One region of the Rhizobium sp. BIGb0125 genome, then DNA from elsewhere that is predicted to be linked to it. Evidence: predicted binding sites of a transcription regulator. Region 1 holds the regulator's gene; each other region holds the start of a gene.
What was found. The regulator PhoB, encoded in region 1, activates phosphate uptake and scavenging genes when phosphate is short. The targets are predictions, from matches to a motif close to TGTCATNNANCTGTCAT.
Positions count from the first base shown of each region.

Region 2: M2418_RS04120 (UDP-2,3-diacylglucosamine diphosphatase) is a predicted target of PhoB. The motif match lies at 2,500-2,516, and genes of this name have one in related genera.
Region 3: phnF (phosphonate metabolism transcriptional regulator PhnF) is a predicted target of PhoB. The motif match lies at 1,675-1,691, and genes of this name have one in related genera.

Region 1 is NZ_JANUDV010000005.1:441,934-446,477, forward strand. Features, by position in the region: gene M2418_RS16470 (ABC transporter substrate-binding protein) at 1-547, opposite strand, end outside; tRNA gene M2418_RS16475 (tRNA-Leu) at 1,093-1,179, shown strand; gene phoB (phosphate regulon transcriptional regulator PhoB) at 1,511-2,194, opposite strand; gene phoU (phosphate signaling complex protein PhoU) at 2,225-2,944, opposite strand; gene pstB (phosphate ABC transporter ATP-binding protein PstB) at 3,047-3,862, opposite strand; gene pstA (phosphate ABC transporter permease PstA) at 3,879-4,544, opposite strand, start outside.
Region 2 is NZ_JANUDV010000002.1:10,375-14,918, forward strand. Features, by position in the region: gene M2418_RS04105 (SDR family NAD(P)-dependent oxidoreductase) at 1-577, opposite strand, end outside; gene M2418_RS04110 (DoxX family protein) at 603-992, opposite strand; gene M2418_RS04115 (helix-turn-helix domain-containing protein) at 1,145-1,525, shown strand; gene M2418_RS04120 (UDP-2,3-diacylglucosamine diphosphatase) at 1,623-2,453, opposite strand; gene M2418_RS04125 (NADP-dependent malic enzyme) at 2,653-4,544, shown strand, end outside.
Region 3 is NZ_JANUDV010000005.1:214,267-218,810, forward strand. Features, by position in the region: gene dapB (4-hydroxy-tetrahydrodipicolinate reductase) at 1-168, shown strand, start outside; gene M2418_RS15400 (2,3-bisphosphoglycerate-dependent phosphoglycerate mutase) at 199-834, shown strand; gene phnF (phosphonate metabolism transcriptional regulator PhnF) at 924-1,655, opposite strand; gene phnG (phosphonate C-P lyase system protein PhnG) at 1,756-2,217, shown strand; gene phnH (phosphonate C-P lyase system protein PhnH) at 2,217-2,825, shown strand; gene M2418_RS15420 (carbon-phosphorus lyase complex subunit PhnI) at 2,829-3,950, shown strand; gene M2418_RS15425 (alpha-D-ribose 1-methylphosphonate 5-phosphate C-P-lyase PhnJ) at 4,091-4,544, shown strand, end outside.

The DNA of each region.
Region 1 (4,544 bases):
CGATCGAAGCGAATGGCATCGCAAGGTTTGCCAGGAAAGGTGCTTCAGGACGGTTGAGGGTGATCTTGACCGTCATGTCGTCGACTTTTTCAACGGACTTGATCAACTCCGGGAAGCCCATGCCGGCAGCATATTCCCAGGACGTACCAGGTACATACTGGTGCCATGGGTTGTCGGTCTTGATCTGGCGCTCGATGGAGAAAACAACGTCATCGGCGTTCAGTTCACGGCTTGGCGTGAAGAAGTCTGTGGTCTGGAACTTTACGCCCGGACGCAGCTTGAAGGTGTAAACCGTGCCGTCTTCCGAAACTTCCCAGCTTTCAGCGAGACCAGCAACTGGCTTGGTTGTGCCGGGCTCGAATTCGAGCAGGCGGCTGTAAACAGTGTGCGCAGCGGCGTCAAAGGTGGTGCCGGCGGTGTAGAGGCCCGGGTCAAAACCTTCTGGAGAACCTTCGGAGCAATAAACGAAGGTTTTCGCGCTTGCTACATTGGCGAAGCATGTTGCAGACAGCAATGCTGCCGCAATGAGGCCAATTTTGGAATTCATGTATAGCTCCCACTTTTATGTTCCCGCTTGTGCCAACAGGCGGGAATGGTTGAGTCATTATCGTAATTTCAGTCTGTTCCGATGCCGGAGCCACAACACGGGAAGAGCTTCACAAGGCAGTTTCCGTTTTGCTGTTCCAGCCTCGCTGCCCCCATTGCCAAAATAACGGGCGCTTTAACCGAAAAGCTGTCTTAGCATCACGAGAGGCAAAGGCGGAAGCCCCCTTATTACGTAAAGATATGATTTATTCTGTCACAACCAGAGATTCCTGTATCGATACAGGCCAGCCTGATTTTAAGGCTCTGATATGTGACGGAATTGGTGCCACGCAAAACCAGCACCTTGGCAAATCAGACAAAACGCAGAATCCGCATAAAACAAGGGCTTAGAGGCTGTGCAAAACCATGCGCGGAAAATTTCACGTAAAAATACTATTTATTTTCAATTAGTTGAATCGCCAATCTGTATGACTGAAAACAATTTGTCATAAAAAATAAAAAAGTCCGTTGACATAGAGCGCTGCTCGCCGTACATCGCTCTCCGTCGCCCAGATGGCGGAATTGGTAGACGCGCCAGCTTCAGGTGCTGGTACTCGCAAGGGTGTGGAGGTTCGAGTCCTCTTCTGGGCACCAATTTCTTGATTTAGTTATCTAAATCAGCCTGCAAAAAAGCTCCGGTCTCCGGAGCTTTTTTGCGTTTAGGGCCTTAATTACTCCTCACAGCCTGTCCGAAAATGATAGATTTCGACCAGTTCGAGCACGCAGTTTTACTCGTCGGATTGGGCGTGTCTGAAACCGCAAGTTTTCAGGCCAATTTTGCCCCAAAGCGGGGATGCCAAGTCCTCATATCGAAGGACGGTAGCAGCGATGAGTTGCAAGCTCATGGGTAGTGAAAGCTCTCCCAAAAACAAAAAGCGCGACTATGAGCCGCGCCTTTGATGTTTTTATATGATGAAAAGCCGGATCAGGCTTCCATCGAATAACCCGCACCACGAACTGTGCGAATGACATCCTGCATATTGGAGAAGTTTAGCGCCTTGCGCAGACGTCCGACATGCACGTCGACAGTACGCTCGTCGACGTAGATATCATGCCCCCAGACACCGTCGAGCAGCTGCGAACGTGAGAACACGCGTCCCGGTGAGGACATCAGGAACTCCAGCAGGCGGAACTCGGTTGGCCCAAGGCGCACTTCACGGCTTTTACGGTGAACGCGGTGCGTTTCACGATCAAGCTCGATATCACCGCATTTCAGCACCGAAGACAGCACCTCGGGCTTCGCACGGCGCAGCATGGCTTTCACACGTGCCATCAATTCTGGCGTGGAGAACGGCTTGACGACATAGTCATCCGCTCCGGTGGCGAGACCGCGAACGCGTTCACTTTCTTCACCACGCGCCGTCAGCATGATAATCGGCAGGCGTTCTGTTTCAGGCCGCATTCTGAGGCGCCGGCACAGTTCGATGCCGGAAACACCCGGCAGCATCCAGTCCAGCAACAGAAGGTCAGGAACCCGTTCCTGCAAACGAATTTCTGCTTCGTCTCCACGGGTGATCGTGTCGACTTCGTAGCCTTCGGCTTCTAGATTGTAACGCAGCAGAACGCTCAGGGCTTCTTCATCTTCTACGACTGCGATCTTCGGCAACATGGCTGTACTCCGCTCAAGTCCGTCTATCTATTATTCGGTTACAGCACCGAGCGTGTTGGAGCTGTCGTCCTTCGGACGATCACCTTCAAGCTGGCTGCCTGTTGCCATGTAATAGATGGTTTCGGCGATATTGGTTGCGTGGTCACCGATACGTTCGATGTTCTTGGCGCAGAACAGCAAATGCGTGCAGGTGGTGATGTTGCGCGGATCTTCCATCATGTATGTCAGCAGTTCGCGGAACAGCGAGGTATACATAGCGTCGATTTCTTCATCACGCTCACGGATGGCATTGGCCTTCTCGGCAGAACGCGTTGCGTAAACATCAAGCACTTCCTTGAGCTGAACCAGTGCCAGCTCGGACAGGTGCTCCAAGCCGCGTGCCAGCTTGCGTGGTACGCCCGTGCCCTGAACAGCGATTACGCGCTTGGCAGTGTTCTTGCCAAGGTCGCCAACGCGCTCCAGGTCGCTTGCAATACGCAGGGAACCGATGATTTCGCGCAGGTCGGCCGCCATTGGCTGACGCTTGGCAATGGTCACAATTGCCTTGTCACCAATTTCGCGTTCCGCGTGGTCAAGTACGACGTCTTCTGAAATGACCTTCTGGGCCAAAGCCGCATCGGAGTTGACCAATGCGCGAACTGCATCCGCGCACATTTGTTCTGCAAGACCACCCATCTCAGAGATGCGGCGTGTCAGGAATTTCAGCTCATCGTCATAAGCAGACAAGATATGCGAATGTGTCGATGTCATTTCAAAGTCTCCGGCTTCTGCAAGGACGCGAGACGAAGCTAAATGGCTCCAAGTCGCTCCGGCACAATTCTTTCACGTTAACAGCGGGCGATTACTCCAAGATTAGCCGAAGCGTCCCATGATGTAATCCTGCGTGCGCTGGTCGTCTGGATTGGTGAACATCTTGTCAGTGTCGTTTTCTTCGACAAGATGGCCGAGGTGGAACATCGCCGTGCGCTGCGAAACGCGAGCTGCCTGCTGCATCGAGTGCGTCACGATGACGATCGTGTAGTTGGTGCGCAGTTCGTGGATCAGTTCTTCCACACGTGCCGTTGCAATCGGATCCAGAGCCGAGCAAGGCTCATCCATCAGGATGACTTCCGGGCTAACGGCAACCGCACGGGCGATGCAGAGGCGCTGCTGCTGACCACCGGAAAGACCGGTACCAGATTCATGCAGGCGATCCTTTACTTCGTTCCAGAGACCGGCTTTGTGAAGGCTGGATTCAACAATCTGGTCCATGTCCGCACGCGACTTTGCCAGGCCGTGAATACGTGGGCCGTAAGAGATGTTCTCATAGATCGTCTTCGGGAACGGGTTTGGCTTCTGGAACACCATGCCGACGCGGGCACGCAGTTCCACCACGTCGATGGCCGGATCGTAGATATCATCCGTATCGAGGGTGATCTTGCCGGTAACGCGGCAACCATCAATGGTGTCATTCATGCGGTTCAATGTGCGCAGGAATGTGGACTTACCACAACCCGATGGGCCGATCAGCGCCGTTACGGTGTTTTCGCGAACGTTGAGGTTCACGTCGAAAAGCGCACGCTTTTCACCGTAATAAACCGAAACGTCCTTGCCGATCATCTTAAGCGAAACATCATTCATTTTCTTGTCCAGCGCCTTTTCAACTGCTGCTTCCGACATCATGTTCATCTGCTTCAAGCTCCTTTTACCAGCGCCGTTCGAAACGTCGACGCAGAAGGATTGCGCCTACATTCATAACAATCAGGAACAGAAGCAATATGATGATTGCTCCCGATGTACGCTCTACGAAAGCGCGTTCTGCTTCATTTGCCCACATGTAGATCTGGACTGGCAAGGCAGTAGCAGGGTCCATTGGTGTGGTCGGGTAGTTGGCAACGAAGGCCACCATGCCGATGAGAAGCAGCGGTGCGGTTTCACCCAGAGCATGTGCAAGACCAATGATCGTGCCGGTCAGAATACCGGGCATGGCCAGAGGCAATACGTGATGGAAGATCGTCTGCATTTTCGATGCACCAAGGCCTAGGGCCGCAGCGCGGATAGATGGCGGCACTGCCTTGAGCGCCGCACGGGTAGCAATGATGATGGTTGGCAGGGTCATCAGGGTCAGCACCAGACCACCAACAATCGATGCCGAACGTGGGAAGCCCATGAAGTTGATGAACACCGACAGACCAAGCAGACCGTACACAATGGACGGAACGGCCGCGAGATTGTTGATGTTAACTTCGATGAGGTCCGTGAAGCGGTTCTTCGGAGCAAACTCTTCCAGATAGATGGAAGCGGCAACACCGATTGGCAGCGACAGCACCAGAACGATCAGCATCATGTAGAAGGAGCCGATCAGCGCAAC
Region 2 (4,544 bases), on a different contig from region 1:
CCCAGGTGTCGGCGACAGGAAGAAGGTTGTTGACCGTAATATTGTCCGGTCCCCATTCGCGCGCCGCAGACCTGGTGAGTGCACGAACGGCCTCCTTGGCCATGTTATACGGCCCGTAAGGCGACATGCCCAAAACACCAGCCAGCGATGCGAAATTTATCACACGTCCCTCGCCCGATCGTTTCAGATGTGGGTAACAGGCCTGCATGGTCCGCACATACGCTATCGGTCCCATATCGAAATTGCGTTGCAACTGGTCGACTGGCAAATCGAGGATCGGCGAGTGCACCGCAGATGGGTCGAAGGCCACATTCACGAGAATGTCGATGCCGCCAAATGCCTGCACGACTTTGGCAACGGCTTCAGTAATCTGGTCGCCGTCACTCAAGTCGCACGTCAGGCCGAGCGCCGTGCCACCCTTGGCTTGAATACTGTCGACCACCGCATTTACATTTGCAGGCGTAAGCGACAGCACAGCTACTTTTGCGCCCTCAGCGGCAAATAGTTCTGCCGTCGCTCGACCTATTCCTCTGCCAGCGCCTGCGACGATGGCAATTTTTCCAGTCAGTTTTCCCATTTTGATTTCCTTTCCAGGTGGGGGATTAGTGCGCCTGCGCCAGAGCATAGGGTGATGGAACATCGCGCCCGGCGTTCTGTGTGGTGAAGGATGCGGCAAGCAGCGCCAGCCCTATGATGGCAGGCAGAGCACCTGCGGGCTTTCGAACCCCGATATGGGCCAGCCCGGACAGTAGAAGGTGAAACAGCATCCCGGCATAGGCCAGATCGCTCACGCCAACATTGAAGCGGGACAGGATAGCCACGACAGCGGCGAGCTTCACGACCGTTAAAATATGGACGAGATAGGTTGGGTAACCGAACCCGGCAATTGTCTGCCGGACCCATTCTGTCTTTGCGACATAGGTTATGGCAGAGGCCAGATAGAGCGCGACCAGCAGGGTCGTTGCGGCCCAGTAAATATAGAATTCAGACATGAGATATCCCTTGCCGCCGAATGACTTCGGCAGATTGCTCCATTCAAGATTTTCAGTGTTCCGGATTAGCGACTGCTGATTATCCGGTGTTCGCATTGAAAATGTGGTATTAGATGAATCTTCGCAAGTAGGATGAATTTCGCGTGGTAAGTATGGAAAACCAGACTAATGGGCCGGACGGCGCAAATATGCACGAAGAAATGCGGCGTGCATTCGCGTTGCTTTCGGGGAAATGGAAACTCGAAATCATGTGGCTTCTCAACCAGCGCATTTATCGGTTCAACGAGCTGCGCAAAGCCATTCCTGGCATCACCCAGCATATGTTGACCGCCCAATTGCGGGAGCTTGAGTTGGACGGTTTGGTTTCCCGCACGGTCTATGCCGAGGTCCCGCCTCGCGTGGAGTACGAGATAACTGCGAAAGCCAGAGGCCTCGGTCCGACAATGGAAGCGTTGACGGCCTGGTGGAATGAATATGGAAAAAGCGTCCCGGAAAAAGTGGCACGTGGACGCAAAGTAACGCCGAAAAAGTAGCTGGGTTGCCGCCAAACACTGGAGGCAACCGCTATTTTTCGGATGACAGCCTGAGATGAAATGCACGCCGCAGAGAGGCGCTTGTCACTCTGTCACGTCAGGCAGCGCGCATCGGGAACGGCGGCAGAGCGATCTGCTCTTCCTGCTCGATGTTTTCAGGGTTTTCTTCTGCCTGCATCCAGGTGATCAGTTCAAAGCTGCCATCTTCATTTTCGGCAATTGCCGTACAGCTTTCCACCCAGTCTCCGGTGTTGATGTAACGGATACCGTCCATCTCGCTGATCACGGCGTGGTGGATATGACCACAGATAACGCCATCCACATCGTTACGCTTGGCTTCGTCCACCACAACGCGCTGGAACTCGCCAATGAAGTTGACGGCATGTTTGACCTGCAGCTTTGCCCAGGCCGAGAACGACCAGTATGGCAGGCCGATACGGCGACGAACGGCTGCCAGTATCACATTGATGGCAATCGCCGCATCATAGGCCCAGTCACCGAGGTAAGCGAGCAGCCGGGCATTACGCACGACCACGTCAAACTCATCGCCGTGGATGATCAGGTATTTCTTGCCGTCTGCCGCTTCATGCACCATGCGTTCGGCGACTTCGATACCGCCGAAGTGCGAACCGGGAAACTCTCTGAGGAACTCATCATGGTTGCCGGGAATATAGATGATCCGGGCACCCTTGCGCGCCTTGCGCAGCAGTTTCTGTACAACATCATTGCAGCCTTGCGGCCAGTACCAGTTGCGGCGCAAACGCCAGCCGTCAATGATGTCTCCCACCAGAATAATCGTGTCAGCATCATGATGACGCAAGAAATCTAGGAGGTAGTCGGTTTTGGCGGCCTTGGAGCCAAGGTGCACGTCCGAGATAAATAAGGTTCTGAAATGTCTGGTTTCCATTTGCCGGGCCACGGAATTCATCCCCCTGTCTTGGCAATCAAACTACATACTCCAGAACCAGAGTCGTGTTTCAGCATCATGACAAAGGACTATTTTCTGCCGCAAAACCCTCTTCACCCACACTCATTTTGACACGAATCAATCAAATAACGGCTGTACCATGGGGCTGATTGATGTATTCAGAAGCCCAACGAAAACATTTGAAAAAAGCGGTGCAGGAATGAATTCGCAGGATAAAAACAAAACTCAACCCAAACCAGCAAGTGCTGACCTGGACGAACAGGCGCTCTTTTTCCACCGCTATCCGCGCCCCGGCAAACTCGAAATTCAACCGACCAAGCCGCTCGGCAACCAGCGCGACCTGGCACTGGCCTATTCGCCGGGTGTTGCAGCACCTTGCCTTGCCATTCACGAAAACCCAGAAACAGCCGCCGAATATACGGCGCGCGCCAATCTGGTAGCGGTTATTTCCAACGGAACGGCTGTACTTGGCCTTGGCAATATCGGTCCGCTGGCCTCCAAGCCAGTGATGGAAGGCAAGGCCGTCCTGTTCAAGAAATTCGCTGGCATCGACGTTTTCGACATCGAAATCGACGCGCCCGGCATCAACGACATGGTCTCGACCATCTCGGCGCTGGAGCCGACCTTTGGCGGCATCAACCTTGAAGACATCAAGGCGCCTGAATGTTTCGAAGTCGAGCGCCAGCTGCGCGAGAAGATGAACATTCCAGTATTCCACGACGACCAGCATGGCACCGCCATCATCGTGGCTGCCGCCGTGATGAACGGCCTGGAACTGGCCGGCAAGTCGCTTGGCAATGTCAAGATCGTCACGTCAGGCGCCGGTGCGGCAGCCCTTGCCTGCCTTAACCTGCTGGTATCGCTGGGCGCCAAGAAGGAAAACATCTGGGTTCACGACATTGAAGGCCTCGTTTATGACGGCCGCAATACCCTGATGGACGAGTGGAAAGAAATCTACGCCCAGAAGAGCGACAAGCGCGTTCTGGCCGAATCCATCGATGGCGCAGATGTCTTCCTCGGCCTGTCGGCGGCTGGCGTCCTGAAGCCTGAGCTTCTGGTACAGATGGCTGAAAAGCCGCTTATTCTGGCACTTGCCAACCCGAACCCGGAAATCATGCCGGAAGTTGCGCGTGCAGCCCGTCCTGATGCGATGATCTGCACCGGCCGTTCCGACTTCCCGAACCAGGTGAACAACGTTCTCTGCTTCCCATACATCTTCCGCGGCGCGCTGGATTGTGGTGCGACCACCATCAACGAAGAAATGAAGATGGCGGCCGTCAAGGCAATTGCCGAACTGGCGCGTGAAGAAATCTCAGAAGTGGCTGCGAAAGCCTATTCCGGTGACACGCCGCTGTTTGGACCGACCTACCTCATTCCATCGCCATTCGACCCGCGCCTTATCCTGCGCATTGCACCGGCCGTTGCCCGTGCGGCGGCAGCCAGCGGCGTTGCATCGCGTCCGATCACCGATTTCGACGCCTATCTCGACCAGTTGAACCGTTTCGTCTGGCGCTCCGGCTTTGTGATGAAGCCAATCTTTGCCGCTGCGAAATCGGCTGAGAAGAAGCGCATCATCTTCTCGGAAGGTGAAGACGAGCGTGTGCTGCGTGCAGCCCAGGTTCTGCTGGAAGAAGGCACCGGCGTACCGATCCTGATTGGTCGTCCACAGATCATCGAATCCCGCCTCAAGCGTTTCGGTCTGCGCATTCGTCCACATGCGGACTTTGCCGTGGTCAATCCGGAAGACGATCCACGTTACCGCGAATATGTCGATGATTACTTCGCGCTGGTTGGCCGCATGGGTATCAACCCGGAAGCTGCCCGCACCATCGTTCGTACCAACACCACCGTCATCGGTGCGCTGTCGGTCAAGCGTGGTGAAGCAGACGCGCTGATCTGCGGTCTAGAAGGCCGTTTTGACCGTCACCTGCGTGACGTCAACCAGATCATTGGCAAGAAAAAAGACGTACGTGCATTCTCGGGCCTCAGCCTGATCATCTCGCAGCGTGGCGCAACCTTCTTCACCGATACGTTTGTGACCTACAATCCAACCGCAGAAGAAGTTGCGGAAAGCACCATTCTGGCCGCTCA
Region 3 (4,544 bases), 230 kb from region 1:
GACCACTCAGTGATTTTTGCTGGCGAAGGCGAGCGTGTAACGCTGTCGCATTATGCCGGCGACCGGTCGATTTTTGCACGCGGCGCACTGGCAGCAGCCATATGGGCACGTGGCCAGAAGCCCGGTCTTTATTCAATGCTCGATGTTTTGGGGCTGTCGGAAGCCTGATAATTTTCATTTTTACGGAGGGAATTGACTATGAGCGGAACTCTCGTGCTTGTTCGCCACGGCCAGAGCGACTGGAACCTGAAGAACCTTTTCACCGGCTGGCGTGACCCCGACCTGACCGAGCTTGGCGTGCAGGAAGCCAATGCAGGCGGTAAGGCACTGGCTGATTACGGCATCAAGTTCGACATCGCTTTTACGTCGGACCTGACCCGTGCGCAGAAGACCTGCCAGATCGTTCTCAACAATGTTGGCCAGCCTGACCTGACAACGATCCGCGATCAGGCGCTGAACGAGCGCGACTACGGCGATCTCTCGGGCCTGAACAAGGACGACGCCCGCGAAAAGTGGGGCGAAGAACAGGTTCACATCTGGCGCCGTTCCTATGACGTACCACCTCCGGGCGGCGAAAGCCTGCGCGACACGGGTGCGCGCGTCTGGCCTTATTACCTCACCGAAATTCTGCCGCGCGTGCTGCGTGGTGAAAACGTACTGGTTGCCGCTCACGGCAATTCGCTGCGTTCGCTGGTGATGGTTCTGGACCGCCTGAGCAAGGAAGAGATCCTCAAGCTCAACCTCGCGACCGGTGTGCCGATGGTTTACAAGCTGAAAGCGGATTCCACCGTTATCTCCAAGGACGTTCTCGGCGACATGTCCGCCGCGCATTAAGTCTTGGCAGCACCTAAATTGAAAAGGTCGGAGCGTTTTACGCTCCGGCCTTTTTTATGTGACATCGTTGAATGGATCCGTCCTGAAGATCAGTTCTCCATCCGGAATTCCACCGTGTCTGCCGGAAAACGGCTGATGGCGTATTGCACCGGTTTACCATCCAGATCGGTGTTCAGCGCATGCGTCACCAGAAGGATTGCCCCCGGTGAAAGCTCAAGTGCTGCGAGATCATCGGCGCCGGCATGCATGGCAGAAATCTTTGTCGAGGCGCGCATATAGTCATTGAGGCCCACCGCCTTGAAAGCTGCAGTAATCGATCCGCTTTTTTCGTAGGCTGCAGCAATGCCCTCAAACCGGTCGGCAGGAAACCAGGTGGTGGAACGTGATACCGGGCGACGGTCGGCCTTGCGCAAAAGTTCGAGACAGATGACGGTCGCACCCTGCACCAGTCCCAGTTGTCGGGCGACTTCGATTGGTGCCGTCTCAATTGATGACGACAACAGCAGCCCCTGCATTTCGCGAACCTGGTCGCCAACCCCTTCGGAAAAGCGGGTTCGTTTTGAAATCGGGAAACTCAGCCGATCCTTGCGCACAATCATCGTGCCACGACCTTGCAGTGGCTGAACGATCCCCTCATCCGCCAAGGCCGAGATGGCGCTACGCACCGTGTGCCGGTTGACGTTGAAGGTTTCAGACAGCACCATTTCGGGAGGAAGCATGCCAGCTTCATCATACTCACCGGCCAGAATAGATTGCCGAATGCGGTCGGCAATCTGCCGCCAGAGAGCGACGCCGTTTTTCCTGCGCACATTGGCGCCCATCGAGGCCGTTACAGTCATATGTCACACGCTTGTCATGTCATTCGGATAGCAATATCCTATCTTGTATGGTTGTCTATATCAATAGACATTTGAGGATAAGATGCAAACAAAGAACATACCATCGATTGAAGGTCGTCAGCGGGTCGCAGCCCTGCTTGCACGCGCCAGCATGGAAGAACTGATGAGCGTGTGGGGCGGACTGGAACAGTCGCCCGAAGCTGAAAAGGTGCGTGGGCCGGAAACCGGCCTCGTCATGGTACGCGGCCGCATTGGTGGCGGTGGCGATGCATTCAACCTTGGTGAAGCAACCATGACACGTGCCACGATCCGCCTGGCCTCCGGCACGGTCGGTCACGCACATGCACTTGGCACCAACAAAAAGAAGGCCTGGGTTTCCGCGATCTTCGACGCCCTTTGGCAGGAACCGGCAACGCGGGACATGATTGAAGCCAATCTGCTGTCGCCGGTTGAACAGCGCCTTCAGGCCACCGCCAACCAAAAGAAACAGGAGACCGCGGCAACGCGCGTCAATTTCTTCACCATGGTTCGGGGAGACGACTGATGGACCACAAGGGCGATATTTTGTCGGGCGGTTTTGCCGATCCCGTTTTTGAATCCCAGGGCGTGTTTCGCAAGTTGATGGATGGTATGGCGCAGCCCGGAACCATTCATGTGGCTGACGCCCGTGTCAAACCGCCAGCACCGCTGGGCAAGGCCGCAGGTGCCGTGTTGCTGACGCTTTGCGACCACGACACGCCATTCTGGATGAACGGTGAGCTGGCCAAGTCAGGCGTTCCAGGCTGGCTTTCCTTCCATACCGGTGCCGAACTGGAAACCGACAAAAGTGGAGCCCGTTTCGCGGTGCTTGAAGCTGGCGCGGCCCTGACCTCGCTTGGCTTGTTTTCAGTCGGCACGCAGGAATATCCGGACCGCTCGACGACAGTGTTGATCGAGGTTGCAGCGCTTATCGGTGGTTCACCTTTTCGGTTGACCGGTCCCGGTATTCGCGACGAGCGCCAGATTGCACCGCAAGGATTGCCGCAGGCGTTTCTGCATATGTGGGCGGAAAACCGACTGGCCTTTCCACGCGGTATCGATGTCATCCTGACAAGTGGTGACAGTTTCCTCTGCCTGCCGCGCAGCACGCGCATAGACCTGATGGAGAATTGATCGATGTATGTTGCCGTCAAAGGCGGAGAGACCGCCATTGCCAATGCCCATCGTCTGCTGGCCGACCGTCGTCGCGGCGACCGTTCCTTGCCAGCATTGACCATTGAGCAGATCGTTGCGCAGCTTGGCCTCGCGGTTGACCGCGTTATGGCCGAAGCTTCGCTTCACGATACTGCACTTGCAGCACTGGCCATCAAACAATCGCGCGGCGACATGATCGAGGCGATCTTCCTGCTGCGCGCTTACCGCACGACACTACCGCGCTTCGGCACATCAAAGCCGATTGAGACGGGCACTATGCGGGTCGAACGCCGCGTTTCCGCCACCTATAAGGATTTGCCCGGTGGTCAGTTGCTTGGCCCAACCTTCGACTATACGCACCGTCTGCTTGACCCATCGCTGCTGGAAGACGGCTTTGTTGAAGAAGCGGCGCTCGAAAGCAATGGCATCGACCCTGTTTCCAAAGTGTCCGACATTCTGGCAGCCGAAGGCCTGATTGAAACCGATGGCGAAATGTCCTTGGATCATAAGGCTGGCGACCTGACGCGCGAGCCGATGGAGTTCCCGATGCCGCGCGACGTGCGTTTGCAATCGCTGGCACGTGGCGATGAGGGGTTTCTGCTCGCACTCGCCTACTCCACGCAGCGTGGCTACGGCCGTAACCACCCATTTGTGGGTGAGGTGCGTATCGGCGAAGTCGAAGTGGAAATCGACGTGCCGGAATTGGGCTTTGCTGTCTCGCTTGGAGAAATCCGCGTCACAGAATGCCAGATGGTCAACCAGTTCAAGGGTTCGTCCAAGGCGCCACCGCAGTTTACCCGCGGTTATGGGCTGGTGTTCGGCCAGAGCGAACGCAAAGCCATGTCTATGTCACTGGTGGACCGCGCGCTTCGCGCCGAGGAATTTGGCGAGGATATCACCGCCCCTGCTCAGGATGAGGAATTCGTCATTTCCCACGCGGACAATGTCCAGGCAACCGGCTTTGTAGAGCACCTCAAGCTACCGCATTACGTGGATTTTCAAGCGGAACTCGCGTTGGTGCGAAAAATGCGCTCGGACTATCAAGCGTCAAAAAACAGCGTGGCGGCCAATATTACGGGAAGTATTGCCGATGCTGCTGAATGAGCTTGTTCCTGCTACGCAGGCTTTCCGCATACCAAACTGCACAAACGATGTTCAGCGCAATGAACAGTGCAAAGAACAAACCAATCAGAATGCCAGTATCCATGAGCTTGTACTCCTTTTACATGAAGGGATAACGCACAATGCCGCCTGAAGTTTCATTCAAGGATGATTTAGCCGGTTACAACTTCGCTTATCTGGATGAACAGACCAAGCGAATGATCCGCCGCGCTATTCTCAAAGCCATCGCCGTGCCGGGTTATCAGGTACCGTTTGCATCGCGCGAAATGCCCATGCCATACGGCTGGGGCACCGGTGGTGTGCAGGTCACAGCTGCCATCATCGGACTGGACGATACGCTGAAAGTTATCGACCAGGGAGCAGACGACACCACCAATGCGGTCTCCATCCGCGCCTTCTTCCAGAAGGTGGCCAATGTCGCTGTCACCACCCATACCAGTGAAGCAACGATCATCCAGACCCGTCACCGCATTCCCGAGGAAAAACTGACGGCAGGTCAGGTGCTCGTCTATCAGGTACCGATTCCCGAACCGTTGCGTTTCCTTGAGCCGCGTGAAACGGAAACCCGTGTCATGC